2 regions of the Brevibacillus borstelensis genome follow, and region 1 is predicted to be linked to the other one. Evidence: riboswitches for the same ligand, from Rfam matches in the RefSeq annotation. Region 1 holds a riboswitch; the other holds the start of a gene.
What was found. Region 1 has a riboswitch for FMN ahead of ribD (bifunctional diaminohydroxyphosphoribosylaminopyrimidine deaminase/5-amino-6-(5-phosphoribosylamino)uracil reductase RibD). Riboswitches for the same ligand answer to the same signal wherever they lie in the genome.
Positions count from the first base shown of each region.

Region 2: another riboswitch for FMN. It lies ahead of V5G20_RS22465 (ECF transporter S component); the one in region 1 lies ahead of ribD (bifunctional diaminohydroxyphosphoribosylaminopyrimidine deaminase/5-amino-6-(5-phosphoribosylamino)uracil reductase RibD).

Region 1 covers NZ_CP144922.1:1,403,239-1,411,296, reverse strand. The annotation lists gene V5G20_RS06515 (spore germination protein) at 1-1,101, opposite strand, end outside; gene ribE (6,7-dimethyl-8-ribityllumazine synthase) at 1,237-1,701, opposite strand; gene V5G20_RS06505 (bifunctional 3,4-dihydroxy-2-butanone-4-phosphate synthase/GTP cyclohydrolase II) at 1,708-2,910, opposite strand; gene V5G20_RS06500 (riboflavin synthase) at 2,924-3,583, opposite strand; gene ribD (bifunctional diaminohydroxyphosphoribosylaminopyrimidine deaminase/5-amino-6-(5-phosphoribosylamino)uracil reductase RibD) at 3,598-4,743, opposite strand; FMN riboswitch at 4,848-4,998, opposite strand; FMN riboswitch at 5,184-5,334, opposite strand; gene V5G20_RS06490 (NAD(P)/FAD-dependent oxidoreductase) at 5,420-6,508, opposite strand; gene yunB (sporulation protein YunB) at 6,687-7,406, opposite strand; partial or broken gene V5G20_RS06480 (pyridoxal-phosphate-dependent aminotransferase family protein) at 7,465-8,058, opposite strand, start outside.
Region 2 covers NZ_CP144922.1:4,684,584-4,692,641, forward strand. The annotation lists gene proS (proline--tRNA ligase) at 1-1,235, opposite strand, end outside; gene V5G20_RS22465 (ECF transporter S component) at 1,555-2,160, opposite strand; FMN riboswitch at 2,422-2,574, opposite strand; gene V5G20_RS22470 (ABC transporter permease) at 2,837-3,634, opposite strand; gene V5G20_RS22475 (ABC transporter permease) at 3,641-4,435, opposite strand; gene V5G20_RS22480 (ATP-binding cassette domain-containing protein) at 4,428-5,438, opposite strand; gene V5G20_RS22485 (PP2C family serine/threonine-protein phosphatase) at 5,544-6,428, opposite strand; gene V5G20_RS22490 (glutamate-1-semialdehyde 2,1-aminomutase) at 6,627-7,913, shown strand.

The DNA.
Region 1 (8,058 bases):
CGGCATGCGTATTCCGGCCTCACGGAGAATTTCGATGACAAGCTCGATGATCAGCACCTCGATTACAGGCGGAAACGGCACTCTGTTGCGCGATTCGGATAAAATCGTCAGCAGTGGCGGGGGCAGCATTTCCGGGTGATAGGTTAATACCGAAACATAGCTGGAAGTGAGCAAAACGGTCAGGAAAAGTCCCAGGAAACGGATCATCCGCAGCAGGCTGGCTGTCGACCAGCGGTTGTAAAAATCCTCCGGGCTGCTGAATAACTCCAAAAAAGCAGCGGGACAAATGACCGCTTCCGGACTTCCGCTCAAAATGAGCAAAATGCGCCCATCCAGCAAAGCCGCCGCCGCATTGTCCGGCCGTGTGGTGAGTCCAAACTGGGGAAATGGCGAATAAGGCTTGTCCTCCAGCATCTGCTTCAAAATCGGCATCCCGACAAAGCCGTGATATTCCGTATTTTTAATTCGTTCCTGAACGCGAGTGATATTTTCCGGGTTGGCGATGCCTTCTAGGTACAGGATGGCTACTTTGTTTCTGGATTGAGTCCCGATGCTATGTACCTCGATTTTCAGGTCAGGGTTTGCGATCCGGCGGCGAATCAGCGAGAGATTCACCTCAAGCATTTCCACAAATGAATCCTGCGGACCAAGCACCGTCGATTCCGTCTCCGGCGGGCTGATCGTACGGTGCGGCGCTTTGAATGTATTTACCTGCAGCACCTCGTCCCGCTCGGGAAAGATGAGAATCGTATGTCCACGCAGCAGGTTGTCCGTTATCTTCATTTCCTCATCGGGATTGACCAACTGGCCCAAGGGAAGGGCTCGCACAGGGCGGCGCCCGTCTTCTCGCTGAAGAGGAAGAAGGATGCTCTCGTAAATATTGGACTCATCTACCAAGGTATTCAGAAAGTAAACCTCTACAGGTTCATCGTTCATCGACAGATGGAGAACTGTAAAATCATCCACGTTTTGCATTCGCGCTTGCAGCAAGGCTCGGACCTTGTGTGCAGCCTGTTTTGGGCGCCTTTTCGCAGAATGGCCAGAACCGGGACGTGTCAGTACCTTGTCAGCGTTCTTTCTCCACCACGCTTTTACATCCATGGATCCCGCCCCCTGTGCACAGGAAAATCCTTCTTACTTTGCCCATCCCTGGTCAAATTATCCAAAAGGAAAGCGGGGACGATGCGCCCTCGCGCCTGCCCCCGCTTTTGCTTTGCCGTATAGGATACCCCTATGTCAAGCAAATTGCCGGCTCAGATTTGCCATTTCGATGGCTGCCGAAGCCGCTTCCCAACCTTTGTTGCCTGCCTTGGTCCCCGCTCGTTCGATCGCCTGCTCGATCGAGTCGGTTGTGAGTACGCCAAAGATAACGGGAATCCCCGTATTCAGCGAGACCGATGCTACCCCTTTGGCGCATTCGCTGCACACGTAATCAAAGTGCGGAGTGGAACCGCGGATGACCGCTCCCAGGGTCACGACTGCATCGTACTTTCCGGACTCCGCCATCTTTTTGGCGATCAGCGGGATTTCAAATGCCCCCGGCACCCAGGCAACCTCTACCGCGTCTTCCTCGACACCGTGCCGCTTCAATGCATCGAGAGCGCCACCGACGAGCTTGCTGACAATCAGCTCGTTAAATCTCCCTGCGACAATCCCGACACGCAAGCCAGTTCCGATCAAATTTCCTTCCCAATGTTTCATGATCCTTCACTCCCCTGCAAACTGGAGCAGATGGCCCAGTTTGTCCTGTTTTGTGTGCAAATACTTTTCATTTTCGGGATGCTCCGGCATTTGCAGCGGAACCCTTTCGGCGACCTGCATTCCATAGCCGGAAAGGCCGCGAATTTTGCGCGGATTGTTCGTCATCAGCCGCATCTGCTTTACGCCCAGATTGAGCAGAATTTGCGCCCCGATCCCGTAATCGCGAAGATCAGCGGGAAAACCGAGCTTTTTGTTGGCTTCCACTGTATCATAGCCCTGCTCTTGCAGCCGGTAAGCCTTCAGCTTGTTGATCAGTCCGATGCCCCTGCCCTCCTGGCGCATGTAGAGAACGATGCCTCGGCCCTCGGCCTCGATCATGCGCAGGGCAGCATGCAATTGCGGGCCGCAATCGCAGCGATGCGAACCGAATATGTCCCCGGTCAGGCACTCCGAATGGACCCTTACCAGGACGGGCTTGCTGCTGTCAATCTCTCCTTTTACAATCGCCACATGCTCCTTGCCGTCCAGTTCATTGGTGTAGGCGACAATGCGAAAATCCCCGAAGGCGGAAGGCAGCTTGGCCTCTGCTTCGCGCTTTACCAATCTTTCATGCTGCATGCGGTACTCGATCAGGTCGGCAATCGTGATCAGCTTCAGCTCAAACCGCTTGGCGATCTCGATCAACTGCGGAAGGCGAGCCATTGTCCCGTCCTCGTTCATGATTTCGCAGATGACGCCAGCCGGCTTCGCTCCGGCCAGCCTGGCCAGGTCGACTGCTGCCTCGGTATGTCCTGCGCGCCTCAGCACGCCTCCTGCTTTGGCGATTAAGGGGAAAATATGTCCCGGACGGCGAAAATCGTCTGCGCCTTTGCTCTCGTCCAGCATGGATTGCACCGTATGGGAGCGCTCATGCGCAGAAATGCCTGTATGCGTCCCAGTTTCATCGATAGAGACCGTGAAGGCAGTGCCTTGGCGATCCGTATTTGCTTCCACCATGGGAGCCAGCTTCAAGCGTTCCGCATGCTCTTGTGTGACAGGGACGCAGATCAAACCGCGTCCGTGCATTGCCATAAAATTGATCATCTCCGGCGTTGCCGCTTCGGCCAGGCAAACGAAATCGCCTTCATTCTCCCGATCCTCGTCATCCACGACGATGACAGGACGGCCGCTTCGCAAAGCCTCAATCGCCTCTTCAATGGTATGAAACATCGTTGTTCCCTCCTTAAGCGAAGCCGTGTTCCTGCAAAAAAGCCAGGTTCAGGCCTGCTGGTGCTTTCTGTTGTTCGCCCGGAGTCCTGCCGCCAAGCAGCCTCTCCACGTATTTGGCGATCACATCCGTCTCCAGATTGACCGGATCGCCGACCTGTTTTTCCAGCAGATTGGTCTGCTTGAGCGTATGCGGAATGATCGAAACGGACAGGCTCTCCTCGTCAACGGCCACTACGGTCAAACTGATGCCGTCTACAGTGATCGAGCCGCGCGGCACTACGTAGCGAAGCAGGTGCGGTTTCGCCTGGATCGCAAGTCTCACCGCATTGCTGTCCGTTTTTTTGGAGAGGATTTTTCCTGTGCCGTCTACGTGGCCCAAGACCAGATGGCCGCCGAGACGATCTCCGAGCTGCAGCGCCCGCTCCAGGTTGACACGCATCCCCGGCTTCAGGCTGGACAGGGCCGTCACCCGCCACGTTTCCGGCATGACATCTGCCTGAAAGCGGCTCGCGGAAAACGAGGTGACCGTCAGACAAACGCCGTTGACAGCGATGCTGTCACCCAGGCGAACATCCTCCAAAACGGCCGCGGCCCGTATCGTCAGCTTGCTGGACCGCTCGGTGACCGCAATGGAATCTACTGTACCTACTTCTTCAATCAATCCGGTAAACACGGCTTCCCCTCCTATCATTTGCAGCCCGCATTCCTGCGCGTTTCGCTATTGCTGGCTCCATCCGGCCATACCGGATAGCCGGTAATGCAAAGATCGCTTCCTCCGATCGGCTCGACATCCACGTCCGCCAGAGAGATGGCTTCCCCCATATGAGCTGCGCCCAGTCCCCCGTAGGGAGCAGGCGCCCCCTGTCCGCCGATCAGCTTGTAGGAGAGAAAATGCACGACCTTTTGAATGGCCCGTGCCTGCAAAAAAGAGCCGTTGACCGCCGCTCCGCCTTCGACAAACAGAGAAGTGATCCCTCTTTCCCCCAGCACCGCAAGCACCTGCTCGACTGTTACGCGCCCTTCCAGTCTCACAATCTCGGCCCCGTGGCTCTCGAGCTCTTTTTGCCTGCCGATGGGTGCGTCATCCGCTGTGAAAACGAGCGTCGGCGCCTTGCCGTCCCGTATCACGCGGGCTTCCGAAGGGGTCCGCAGCTGGTTGTCGAGAATGACACGAAGCGGCTGCTTTCCCCTGGCTATTCCCTGTTGGCGGGCCGTGAGCTCAGGGTCGTCCGCGAGCACTGTCTGAACCCCAACCAAAATAGCATCGTGCTCTCGCCGTAGCTGATGGACCCGCTGGCGGGCCTCTTCACCCGTAATCCAGCGGCTGTGCCCCGTATGCGTAGCGATTTTCCCATCCAGCGAAGCTGCCGTTTTGACGGTCACAAACGGTGTTTTCGTCGTGATGAAATGGAAAAAGACTTCGTTTGCCTTCTTCGCCTGTGCTTCTCCCACTCCCACTGTTACTTCCACACCCGCCTGTCTGAGGCGAGCGATTCCTGTACCGGCGACAAGCGGATTCGGGTCCGCCACTGCAACCACTACTCGCTTGATGCCGGCTTCAATGATCGCATTCACACAAGGAGGGGTTCTCCCATGATGACTGCAAGGTTCCAATGTGACGTAAAGCACGGCATCTTTCGCATGCTCACCAGCCATCCGCAGTGCATGCACCTCGGCATGTGGTTCACCCGCTTTTACGTGAGCGCCCATCCCCACGACTGCTCCGTCCCGGACGACAACGGCTCCCACTACCGGATTGGGACTGGTTTGTCCTCTTGTCGCCCTCGCCAAGTCCAGTGCCAACGCCATATACGACAAGTCATTTCCTGACATGAGTTCCTCTCCTCCCCAATGAAAAATGCCCTCGAAGCACGCTTCAGGGCATTGGGAAAGAAGCCTCTCGTTTTTCTGTTTTTTCACAGAGAAACGAAGGCCACATGCACCTTCTCCCATCCGGACTGTAACCGTCGGCCTTGGATTTTCACCAAGTCAGTCGCTCATGGCTTCAGCCATGGGCGAGTCGCGGGCTCAGACGCTGCTTTCGTCATTACCGCCGGTCAGGAATTTCACCCTGCCCTGAAGGTCATCTATTCATTTGCTGCCGAGCCGCCAGCCCGCAATCACGAGCCAGGAGACTACCAAGGCATGTCTCCTACTTCCTGTCGCGCGAGTCGCCATCACCCTTTCCCAATAAAAAATGCCCTTGAACAAGTTTCAGGGCATAGAAGAAGAAGCCTTTGGTGCTCGGTTTTTTAAACAAAGCCAAAGACTATAGCCACCTTCTCCCATCCGGACTTTACCGTCGGCCTTGGATTTTCACCAAGTCAGTCGCTCACGAAATATCTTTCATGGGCGAGTCGCGGGCTCGGACGTGCGTTCGTCATCACCGCCGGTCGGGAATTTCACCCTACCCTGAAGGTTGGATATTCAGTTGCTTGCATTATAACACGTTTTTTTACAAGCACTACACTTTTTTATTGGAAGTCGGCAGTTTCCCTCCTGTCGGCAACTACCGCTTTGTCATCCATGGTCGCAAGGCAAAAGCAAGCCAGCGCAAAGCATTGAAAGATTTGCCCTGCAAAATGCTCTCTCCCCACCTGCTTCCCAAGACAGGGACGATTCTGTCCAAATCCTCATTGTCCAGCCTCTCCACTGCCCTGCGTAAAACCAGTGAATTCTCGTAACTGCGCCGTAAAGGCTGCGTCAATTCTTCATAAGCGCCCTTGCCGCATATATCATACGCTGCATATATGCCTGTCAACAGCGCCGTGAATTGGCCAAATCCCAAGAAGGGCATCAGTGCGCCAAAGCAGTTTCCGACAAAAAACGTATTGCCAATCCTCGCCCTGCGGCAGATGCCGATCGGGTATCCGGTCACATGAAAGTGACTGGTAATCCTGAGCGGCTGACGCAGGTCCCGGCAAACCCGCTCGTAAAATAAACCCCAGCGCTCGTCGACATCAAGCCGGTCATTCTCTGGATAGTCGGGGTAGGCCATGACCAGGTTCGCTTCCGTGTCCGAAAGCGGGAGCAAATAGCCGTATCCCTTTTCCATATAGCTGTAATCCAGCCATGCACAAGGCGTGTACCTGTCAAAGTCTCCGGTTACCATTGCACCTTTTAGCGACACGGTCAGGTCTGTCCGGAAGTTATGCATTTTCCTTGTGTACTCCCCGTCTCCTGTGGCGACTACTACGTGCGTGTACTCCATCAGCAATTCCTCGTATGTCGCTTTGGACCGGTACTGGATGGCACTTTTTACCTGCCGGCCGAGCTGCCTTTCAAAAGCGTGCTCATGTCTGCCGCGGTAATTGATAAATCCCAGACTTCCTTCGATTTCCGCCTTTTGGCTCTGCGAGAACACCAGCAGCCTTTGGATGCTCGCAGTCGGCTTGAGGTAAATGCCGTTTTTCTCCGCGAAAAAGGCAACCGGATCCGTAATCGGCTTTTGCAAAATGGAGAGCATGGATTCAGCGTTCACAAAGCGGTCGCCTAACCGCTCCCTCACTTCGAAAACGGCGGGCGATATTCCGTGTTTTTCAAGTGTGATCGCGCAGGCCAAGCCTGACAGACCGGCGCCCATAATCGCAACCTTCACGCTTTCATCATCCGTTCGTCTGTTTTCCTAACATTCTTGACGAACCGACACCTTTTATTCCCTCTATCAGTTTCCTCCCTGGAATCTTCCTCCTCCATGTTTTGGAAATGCCCAAACGAGCACTCCCCGAAGCAACGGGAACGTGCTCGTTTTTGTAGCAGCCGCCTGTTTGGCTCTTTTACGGCTGCCTGGATACGTCTTCCGGTCTGGGCACATCCGGCTTTCCTTCCGGATTGTTGTACAAGTACTGAGGCACATCGCCAATGATCAGCGAATGGGTAATGGGAATCTTCGTCGTGATCGTCTTCTGGTCGGTGGCAAAAGGAATCACGATGCGCAAGTCCACTTCAACAAAAATGTAGACGGTTGCCAGGACCATATTGATGCCGGCCTCGGTCAATTCCGTCTCCAGCTTCGTCTTGACAGATCCGATCGGCACAAACGTCACCGGCAGATCCGGACCCATTTGCGCCAAAAAACTGCTGCCTGTCGCCAGCCCCAAAGGGATATAGCGGTCTACCTTTTCCTCTTCAAACTCCCTCAGCCGGTTCTGTACGCGGGAGGTGGTCTCCCCTACGATCCGGGCATACTCCTTGAAGTTGAACTGGTACGCCTGGATTCTCCCCTGATTGTCTTTTTCAATTTTGACGATCTGGTTGAAATCTACCCCTTGCTGGGCAATCCGCTTGGTGACCGCATCTGTAATCGCTTGTTTGGCCAACTGCTCGGCTTTTTGGGTTGCGAGAATCTTCAGCGTCGGTTCCAGGCGTTTTTCGATAAAAAACAAAAATTGAATGCTCATCGCCAAAAAAATGACCAGTGCGATAAAAAACGCTTTCGAACGAGAAAGCGGGTTCCTCCACCGCCGACGGGGTCGAAACACGGCCACGCCCGTCACCTCCCAGTTGGTACATCCTATGGCTGGGAGGCGCAAAAAATACGTAACCAAAAAGGAGTTATGACGGAATTTCGTATACATCCAGCGCGGCTTGCAGAGCTTCTCCGCGATGAACCTTCGCTCCCATGCGGATCAGCACCGCCTCAAGACCTGCCAACACGTGCAGGACATTCTTTTTCCGGCAACTGAAGCCCATCGTGCCGATGCGCCAGCATGCCCAGGTCAAAGTAGTTGCTGCGAATCCTCCGCTCTGACGGCTCAGAGAGATTCCCCGCCAGCCCGCGCTCCACGCTTTTTCTTTCCTGGATAATTCGCTCAGCCCGCTCATTGTAGGTGATCGGAGCCATTCCAGCGGGAACGGACAAGCACTTTTGCGTTCCGCCGACGACCGCATCGAGCATCCACCCGTCCGTATCGACAGGCGATCCCCCGAGCGTAGCCACAGCGTCTACCACGAGCAGCGCCTCCCGCTCTCGGCACGCATGTCCGACCCGGGCTAGCGGCTGCATGCAGCCGGTCGAGGTTTCGCCGTGCACGATCGCTACAATTTTCGGGCGGACGCGGTCCATTTCCCTGATGATCTTCTCTTCATCAAACACTTCGCCCCACGGCGCTTCCATGGTGTGCACCTCCGCACCTGAACGCTGGGCAA
Region 2 (8,058 bases), 2.3 Mb from region 1:
ATCTCCAGATGCGAATGGGCATTGCGGAATTCGACTGCCCGCTGGTACATGTTTTGCTGGATTTCCTCAAGCAGGTTTACGACCGCCTCTACTGCATCCGCAAGCGGAGCCGTGATCTTTTCCCCGGTATCGCGGCGGGCCAGAATGACCTGACCGTTCTCGACATCGCGCGGACCGATTTCCAGACGGATCGGAACGCCGCGCATCTCCCATTCGTTGAATTTCCAGCCGGGAGTCTCCTCGCGCAGGTCAGCCCGGACCCGTACGCCTGCCGCTTTCAACTGATCAAAGAGCGGATCGAATGCTGCCATCACCCTTTCACGCAGCTTTGGCGGTCCAACCGGAATCATCACGACCTGCGTAGGCGCTACACGAGGCGGCAGCGACAGCCCCCGGTCGTCCCCGTGCACCATGATCATCGAGCCGATCAGGCGGGTAGAGGTCCCCCAGGATGTCGTATGCACGTATTTGAATTGATTGTCGCGGTCCAAGTACTTGATCTCGAAGCCCCGCGCAAATTTTTCTCCCAAATAGTGCGAGGTGCCGGCCTGTACGGCCTTGCCGTCCTTCATCATCGCTTCGATGGAGTAGGTGTCGACAGCGCCAGCAAACCTCTCGCTCGGCGTCTTTTGCCCCTTCCAGACCGGGATCGCGAGCAGTTCCTCCACGACCTCGGCGTAAATGTCCAGCATCTGCATCGTTTCCTGACGGGCTTCCTCCTCTGTGGCATGGGCGGTGTGTCCCTCCTGCCACAAAAATTCGGAGGTGCGCAGGAACGGCATCGTCCGCTTTTCCCAGCGGAATACATTTGCCCACTGATTGATGAGTACCGGCAAATCTCTGTAGCTTTGAATCCATTGACTGTACATATGGCCGATCATCGTCTCCGAGGTCGGCCGCAGCGCAAGGCGCTCCTCCAACTGTTCCCCCGCAGCTTCCGTAACCCATGGCAGTTCCGGGTTGAAGCCTTCTACGTGCTCTTTTTCCTTCTGAAAAAAGGATTCGGGAATCAGCATCGGAAAATAGGCATTGCGGTGGCCGGTTTCCTTGAACCGCTTGTCCATCGCCTCCTGGATCCGCTCCCACAGCTCAAATCCGTCCGGCTTGAAAACGATACAGCCGCGCACAGGCGTATAATCCATCAGATCCGCTTTTTTGATCGTGTCGATGTACCAGCGCGAAAAGTCTTCAGACTGCGGCGTGATTTCTTTGACAAATGCTTTTCCTTCTTTCAATGCCCTTCACTCCTTCATGAGCTTCTTTTCAAAAACGCAAAAAACCCCTATCCCAAAAAGGGACGGGGGAAACTCTCCCGCGGTACCACCCTGATTGACCGCTGCTGCCACAAGCATCTGCGATCCGCTCTAACCCGTTAACGGAGGGAATCCGGCATGGCTCGTCGCCAGCAGCTCCAGGATGGGGAGCAGGTGCATTCGTGCATCGACCTTTCAGCCAAGGGCCGACTCTCTGCGCCACATTCGCTACCTGCGGGTCCTTTCACAGCCATTTTCGCCTGTTTCTTGGGCAATATGGTAGCAGACCCGCCGGGCAATGTCAATTTCTTGCATAAAGGCTGAGTCTCGGTGCCAGCTTCACGTAGAGCGGATAAGCGACTACGGAGACCATGATTCCTTTTATCAGGTTAAACGGCACGATGCCGTACAGGATCAAAGACCATACGCTCTCAGCCTGGAATTGCGCGACCAGCTGCTCCAGCGACACCTGATACAAAGCCGCATAGGCGGGCAGCAGGAAGTAGGCGTTGGCTACCGCCATGACAGCCGTCATCAGTACAGTACCGATAGCAAGACCGGCCATGAAGCTCATTTTCCCCTGTTTCATCCGCTGCAGCCAAACCGCTGCGACGATGAAGCTCGCACCCGCCACTACGTTGGCCAGCTCGCCGATCAAAAGGCCGTCCGTATTTTTAAACAGCATGTGCAGCGCATTCTTCATCACTTCGACGATAACGCCTGCCATTGGGCCGTAGAGCAAGGCGCCGATCAATCCGGGCAGCGTACTGAAATCGAGCTTCAAAAACGTAGGCATGAGCGGCACCTGAAATTCCAGGTACTGCAAGACAAATGCGACCGCCGCCAGCATGGGAATCGTCACCAGCCGCTGCGTCGCTTGCGATGTGGGAATCGCGGTTCCTTTCATCTGTACCATCTCCTCATTGGTTTCTTCCTTCTTGAGGAATGGCAACAGCATACACCCGGACGTGCCCGCGTTCGGTCCTTGCACAGCAAAAAGCCCTGAGAAACAACATCTCCTCAGGGCTTTGGCACACATGCAAAGACAACGAAACAGACCTGTGCTCTTAAAAAAGGGTACGTAAACAGAAGGGCCGAAAAGCGGCACCCAGCCCGTCGTGCAATACCCATGCACAAGCAAACAAGCACGCACAGCGTACGTACTGTCGTCATCCTTCTCCCATCCAGACTGTACTGTCGGCTCTGGATTTGCACCAGATCCTGCACTCCGGAAGCTTTCGCATCGCGGAGGCTCGCGGGCTTACGCGCTTTTGGCGCGATCACCGCCGGTCGGGAATTTCACCCTGCCCCGAAGGAATGTATGTGATTTTACATGGATATTATACAGTGCCGCACTCGGATTTGACAATGCTGGAAGTGTTCCCTGCTATGGTCGTTGCGAATCTCCTGCGTAGCTCCCATCGCTTTTGGGAAACCTGCCGCAAATTTCGGCTATCATTTGCGGAGCAAACATGATCAGCCAGGGGAACATAGCGAGGTAGAAAGAAAGCAATTTTTCCCAATACGACAAAAGCATGCAAAAACCCTCCCCCAAGACGGAGGAGGGTCAGGCAGCAAGCCGATTACGACCCTGCTCCGCTGTATTTGCGCACACCCCAGTTCCAGACGACCAGTCCGATGCTGAAAAAGACGATTCCCACGACGGGAGTAAACGCCGCATACGCGTACCACGTTTCCTTGCGGAGAAAATACGCCGCCGGATACACGCCGACAAAGGCAAAGGGCAGCACGTACGTGAGCACAAACCGGATTACCTTGTTGTACACGTCGACCGGGTAACGCCCATACTGCTGAATATTCCAGATCATCGGCGAAATCCCTGTCCGGGAATCGGAGAAAAAGCTGATGGCCGCAATGGCCGTGTAGACCCCGCCATAGATCAGCATGCCGCTGACGACGAGACCGACAAACAGGAACGGGTCGTACCACGTAAAGGACAAATCCAGCTGAATAGCCGCATAGCCCATAATGATCAAACCGGTGATGACGCCAAAAATCCGGTCCGGTGCGATCGACTCAAGACAGACCTGTGCGAGATTGTGCAGCGGCCTGGTCAGGACGCGGTCCATCTCTCCGCGAATAATGTACCGCTCGTTGAAATCCCAGAAGCCGAAAAACATCGAAAACAGCGCGTACGGGATGAGGAAAAAGCCGTAAATGAAAATAATCTCGTCGCGCGTCCAGTCATTGAGCAGCGGCACGTGCTGAAAGACGACGACGATAAACACGAGGTTGATCAGCTCATTGATCAGATTGGACACGAGCTCCCCGAAAAAATCAGTCCGGTACGCGAGACGCGTTTTGAAATACTGTCCCAAATAAGTGGCAAAAATGCCCAAGACATGCTTGATTTCACCCATTGCTTCTTATCCTCCCTGCACGACCAGCTTGGTCTGGGCTCTGCGCCACAAGACGAAGATCGGGATGAGAATGACCGCGACCCAAATCGCCTGGAATCCGATCATTTGCCACGCGCGGGACGCCGGTATAGCCCCGGTGAAGATGACGCTGGGATAATAGTTGATCGCCTGAAACGGCAGATATCCCATCAGCGTCTGGGCCCAGCCGGGGAAAAAGCTGATCGGCAGCACCAGGCCGGAAAGAAGGTCGACGACTACCCGCTTGGCCCGCATCATCCCGTCATTGCGGAAGAGGAAAAAGGTAACGAGACCGGTCAACAGATTCAACTGCGTGTTGATGACAAACGCGAACATCAGGCTGAGCAGATACATGCCCCACGCTTCGGGCGTGCTCGGGAATTGAAACGGAATGAACAGGCTGATCAGGAAAATGCCCGGCGCGGCGAAAAACAGCATGCGGAAAATCCCTTCGCCGAATGCCTGCGCCGTCTTGACCGAGAGATAATTGTAGGGGCGGATCATCTCGATCGCCACTTTTCCCTCCCGGACCTCCTGCGCCATCTCCATGTCGATGTTATTGAAATAAAACGCCCGCGACATCCAGGCGATGGCGACATACGCCGTCATCTGCTCTACCGAAAGACCGCCGAGCTGCTGCTGTCCGCCGTAAATCGCCCCCCAGAGGAAGTAGTACGCCCCGATGTTGATCGCGTAGATGATGATGCCGCTGTAGTAGTTGACGCGATACGCCAGCAAGGTCAGAAAGCGGATGCGGATCAGTTCCAGGTAAAGCTTACCCATGGCTGACTACCTCGATGTCTGTAGAGTAGATATTGCGGACGATGTCCTCCGTGCTCGCTTCCATAATTTTGACGTCGCTGATGTCAAACGAGGCCATCACGGTGGACAGGACGAACGGCAGCATTTCCTGGCTGCGCGACACTTTTACGCGCAAAGCAAAGTCGTTTTCCCGAATGATCTCACAGGGCAGCTCGCCGAGGACCGTCCGCAGCTCTTCGGCTGACGTCCGCTTTTTGAACTGAAAGGCCACTTCCGTCCCATTTCCCCATTTTTCCTTCAGGTTTTCGAGCAGCCCGTCAAAAATAAGCTTGCCTTTGTCCATGACCAGCACTCTTTTGCACAGCGCTTCGATGTCGGTCACATCATGTGTGGTCAACAGAATCGTCATATGCTCGGTATCGTTTAAATTTCGCAAAAACTCGCGAATCTTTTGCTTTACGAGTACGTCCAGACCGACCGTAGGTTCATCCAGAAACAGCAGGCGAGGCTTGTGGATCAGCGCCGCCGCCACCTCACAGCGCATCCGCTGGCCGAGGCTCAGCTTGCGTACAGGCTGGCTGACGAACGAACCGATGTCGAGCTCCTCGATCAAACGGTCGAGCCAGCGCTGTCCTTCATGCTCTTCGACCTTGTAGACGCTTTTCAGCAGACGGAAGGACTCCAGCGGGGACAGGTCCCACCAAAGCTGCGAGCGCTGGCCAAACACGACGCCGATGGAGCGCACGTAGTCCTCCCGCTGTTTTTGCGGGACAAAGCCGTTGATGACGATCTCCCCGCCGCTCGGGTTCAGGATGCCCGTCAGCATTTTGATCGTGGTCGACTTCCCTGCCCCATTTTCTCCGATCAGGGCGAACATTTCCCCTTCTTCTACGGAAAAGGACAGGTCGTCGACCGCTTTGACCGTCTTGTATTCCCTGCTGAACAGGTCGCGAAACGCGCCTCCCAGACCGGCGCGGGCTTGATGAATGCGAAACTCCTTTTGCAAATGGTTGACTTGAATCATGATTAACCGCCCTTTTGTCGCTTTTGAGTAGGATTCCACTGCTTAGTGTATATGAGCAGGCTGATTTCTGCAAAAATCAATGTGCTGCCAACTGCAACCTTCAATCTAAAGCCTTGGAAGACCATACGGCTCAGTCGCAGGCTCGTTCTCGGGAAGGCAAATGACGACACCGGTTTTGTCATCGGCAGGCTTGAACCGCGGGTAGGCGATGCACTCCGGATCGCTTTTCTCCAACTGGACCAGTTCATCTGTATACGCCTGCAGCCCTTTTTCCAGGATGGGACAGACCGTTTTCTCCCAACCGATGCTCCCTTCTCCGCGCGCGGCCGGCCAGAACAGTCCATCTGTCAGCAGGAGCACTGCCTTCAGGCCGATCCGGTTGATCCTCCCGTACTCCAGAAAGTCTCCGCTGAGCGGCTCGCCGTTCAGCACGCCGTATCCTCCCGGCGTATTTGCCTGATAGCGGTTGTGAACGAGGATGTCGCGAACGCTTTCAATCAGTTCAGCCCTTGTGCTTAAGCCTTGGCGAATGCCTTCTTCCCACTTTTCCATCGCGGCTGCTTCCAGGTGATTTACCTGCAGATGAGTCAGGACGCGGATCGAATCGTCGGCATACACGGCAAAGATCATGCAGTCTCCCGTCTGGGCATAGTGAAGGTGTGTCCCATCGAGCTTCACTACGGCGGCGGCTGCACCCCACAAAGCTTCCTTTTGGCTCAAATCGATTTCTTCGGAGATCATATAATCCCGAAGGCGCTCGTTGGCTGCGAGCAGTACAGACGGCAAATCGGCGTCTTTTCCGACAGCCGCCAGATGATCGTGAACGATCCGGGCCGCCATTGCCCCTCCACTCTGCCCGGTCCTGGTGACAAACGGCACCAAAGACGAAACACCGTCAATCACGGCAAATATCTGCTGAGCCGTGTTTATCAAAAAACGATCCTCATTATTGCCGCTGTAACCGGGTATGGACAACGCTTCGACGTTCATTCGCCCTCTTCCCTTCCGCTCTTGTTTTTACAATCCGTCCAAGCCGGAACAAGTCGTTATCAAAGGCTGGCTTGGAAGCTGACAGGCTGAATTGTATCACTTTTCCAAATACGGTTCCAGCTGCAGCTCTGCCGATTACGCCAACCTTCAAGTGTGATAAGATGAGGATGGACTTATGGACGAAAAGAGGGAATGAACATGAACCGCGAAAAATCTGCCCGCCTGCATGAACAGGCGATGGACGTCATCCTCGGCGGGGTAAACAGCCCCTCCCGCTCTTTCAAAGCTGTCGGCGGCGGCGCTCCTGTCACGATGGAACGCGCGCAGGGAGCCTATTTTTGGGATGTCGACGGAAACCGCTACATAGATTACCTGGCTGCATACGGTCCGATCATCACGGGCCACGCCCACCCGCATATCACAAAAGCTATCTCGGAAGCGGCTGCAAACGGGACGCTGTACGGGACCCCTACTCCTTGGGAAATCAAATTTGCGACGATGATTCGCGAAGCCATCCCGTCGATGGAACGGATTCGCTTCAACAACTCCGGGACGGAAGCGGTGATGACCTGCATCCGCGTGGCTCGTGCCTATACAGGCAGAGTCAAGGTAATCAAGTTTGCCGGCTGCTATCACGGCCACTCCGATCTCGTGCTGGTCGCTGCGGGTTCCGGTCCATCCACACTGGGCATTCCCGACAGTGCGGGCATCCCGCAAAGCATCGCGAGCGAAGTGATTACCGTACCGTTCAACGACACGGAGGCGTTCAGAGAGGCGATCCGCGTCTGGGGAGCGGAGACGGCGTGCGTGCTCGTCGAACCGATCGTCGGCAATTTCGGGATCGTCCCGCCGAAACCGGGCTTTTTGGAAAGCGTAAACGAGATCGCCCACGAGGCAGGTGCGCTCGTGGTTTACGATGAAGTGATCACGGCCTTCCGCTTCTGCTACGGCGGCGCGCAAAACCTGCTCGGCGTTGAGCCGGACTTGACGGCTCTGGGAAAAATCATCGGCGGCGGACTGCCTATCGGCGCTTACGGCGGGCGACGCGAGATCATGGAGCAGGTGGCACCGCTCGGCCCTGCTTACCAGGCCGGGACGATGGCCGGTAATCCTGCCTCGATACGCGCCGGTATCGCCTGCCTGGAGGTACTTAAGCAGCCAGGCGTATACGAGGAATTCGAACGCCTCGGAGCCTTGCTTGAGGCAGGAATTCGGAAATCGGCAGACGCCCACGGCATCAAGGTGCAGGTCAACCGCGTAAAAGGAGCGCTCGCCGTATACTTTACGGACCATCCGGTATATGACTACGATACGGCCCAGGCGGCAGATGGCGAACTGTTTGCCCGATTCTTCCGGCTCATGCTGGATGAAGGCATCTGCCTGGCACCATCCAAGTACGAAGCGTGGTTTGTCACGACCGCCCATACAGAAGCGGATATTCGGGACACGATCGCGGCTGTGGATCGCTCGTTTGCCAAGCTCTAAGATCGTAGATGTTGCTGTCGCAGCATGCGGTTCAACCCCGTATCATACAACGCAGCGGTGCCAGCGGGAATAGGCAGGTGCCGGAGAGAATAGCCCGATGCTTGCGGGAATAGCCCGGTACTTGCGAAATAGCCCGATCTTGGTT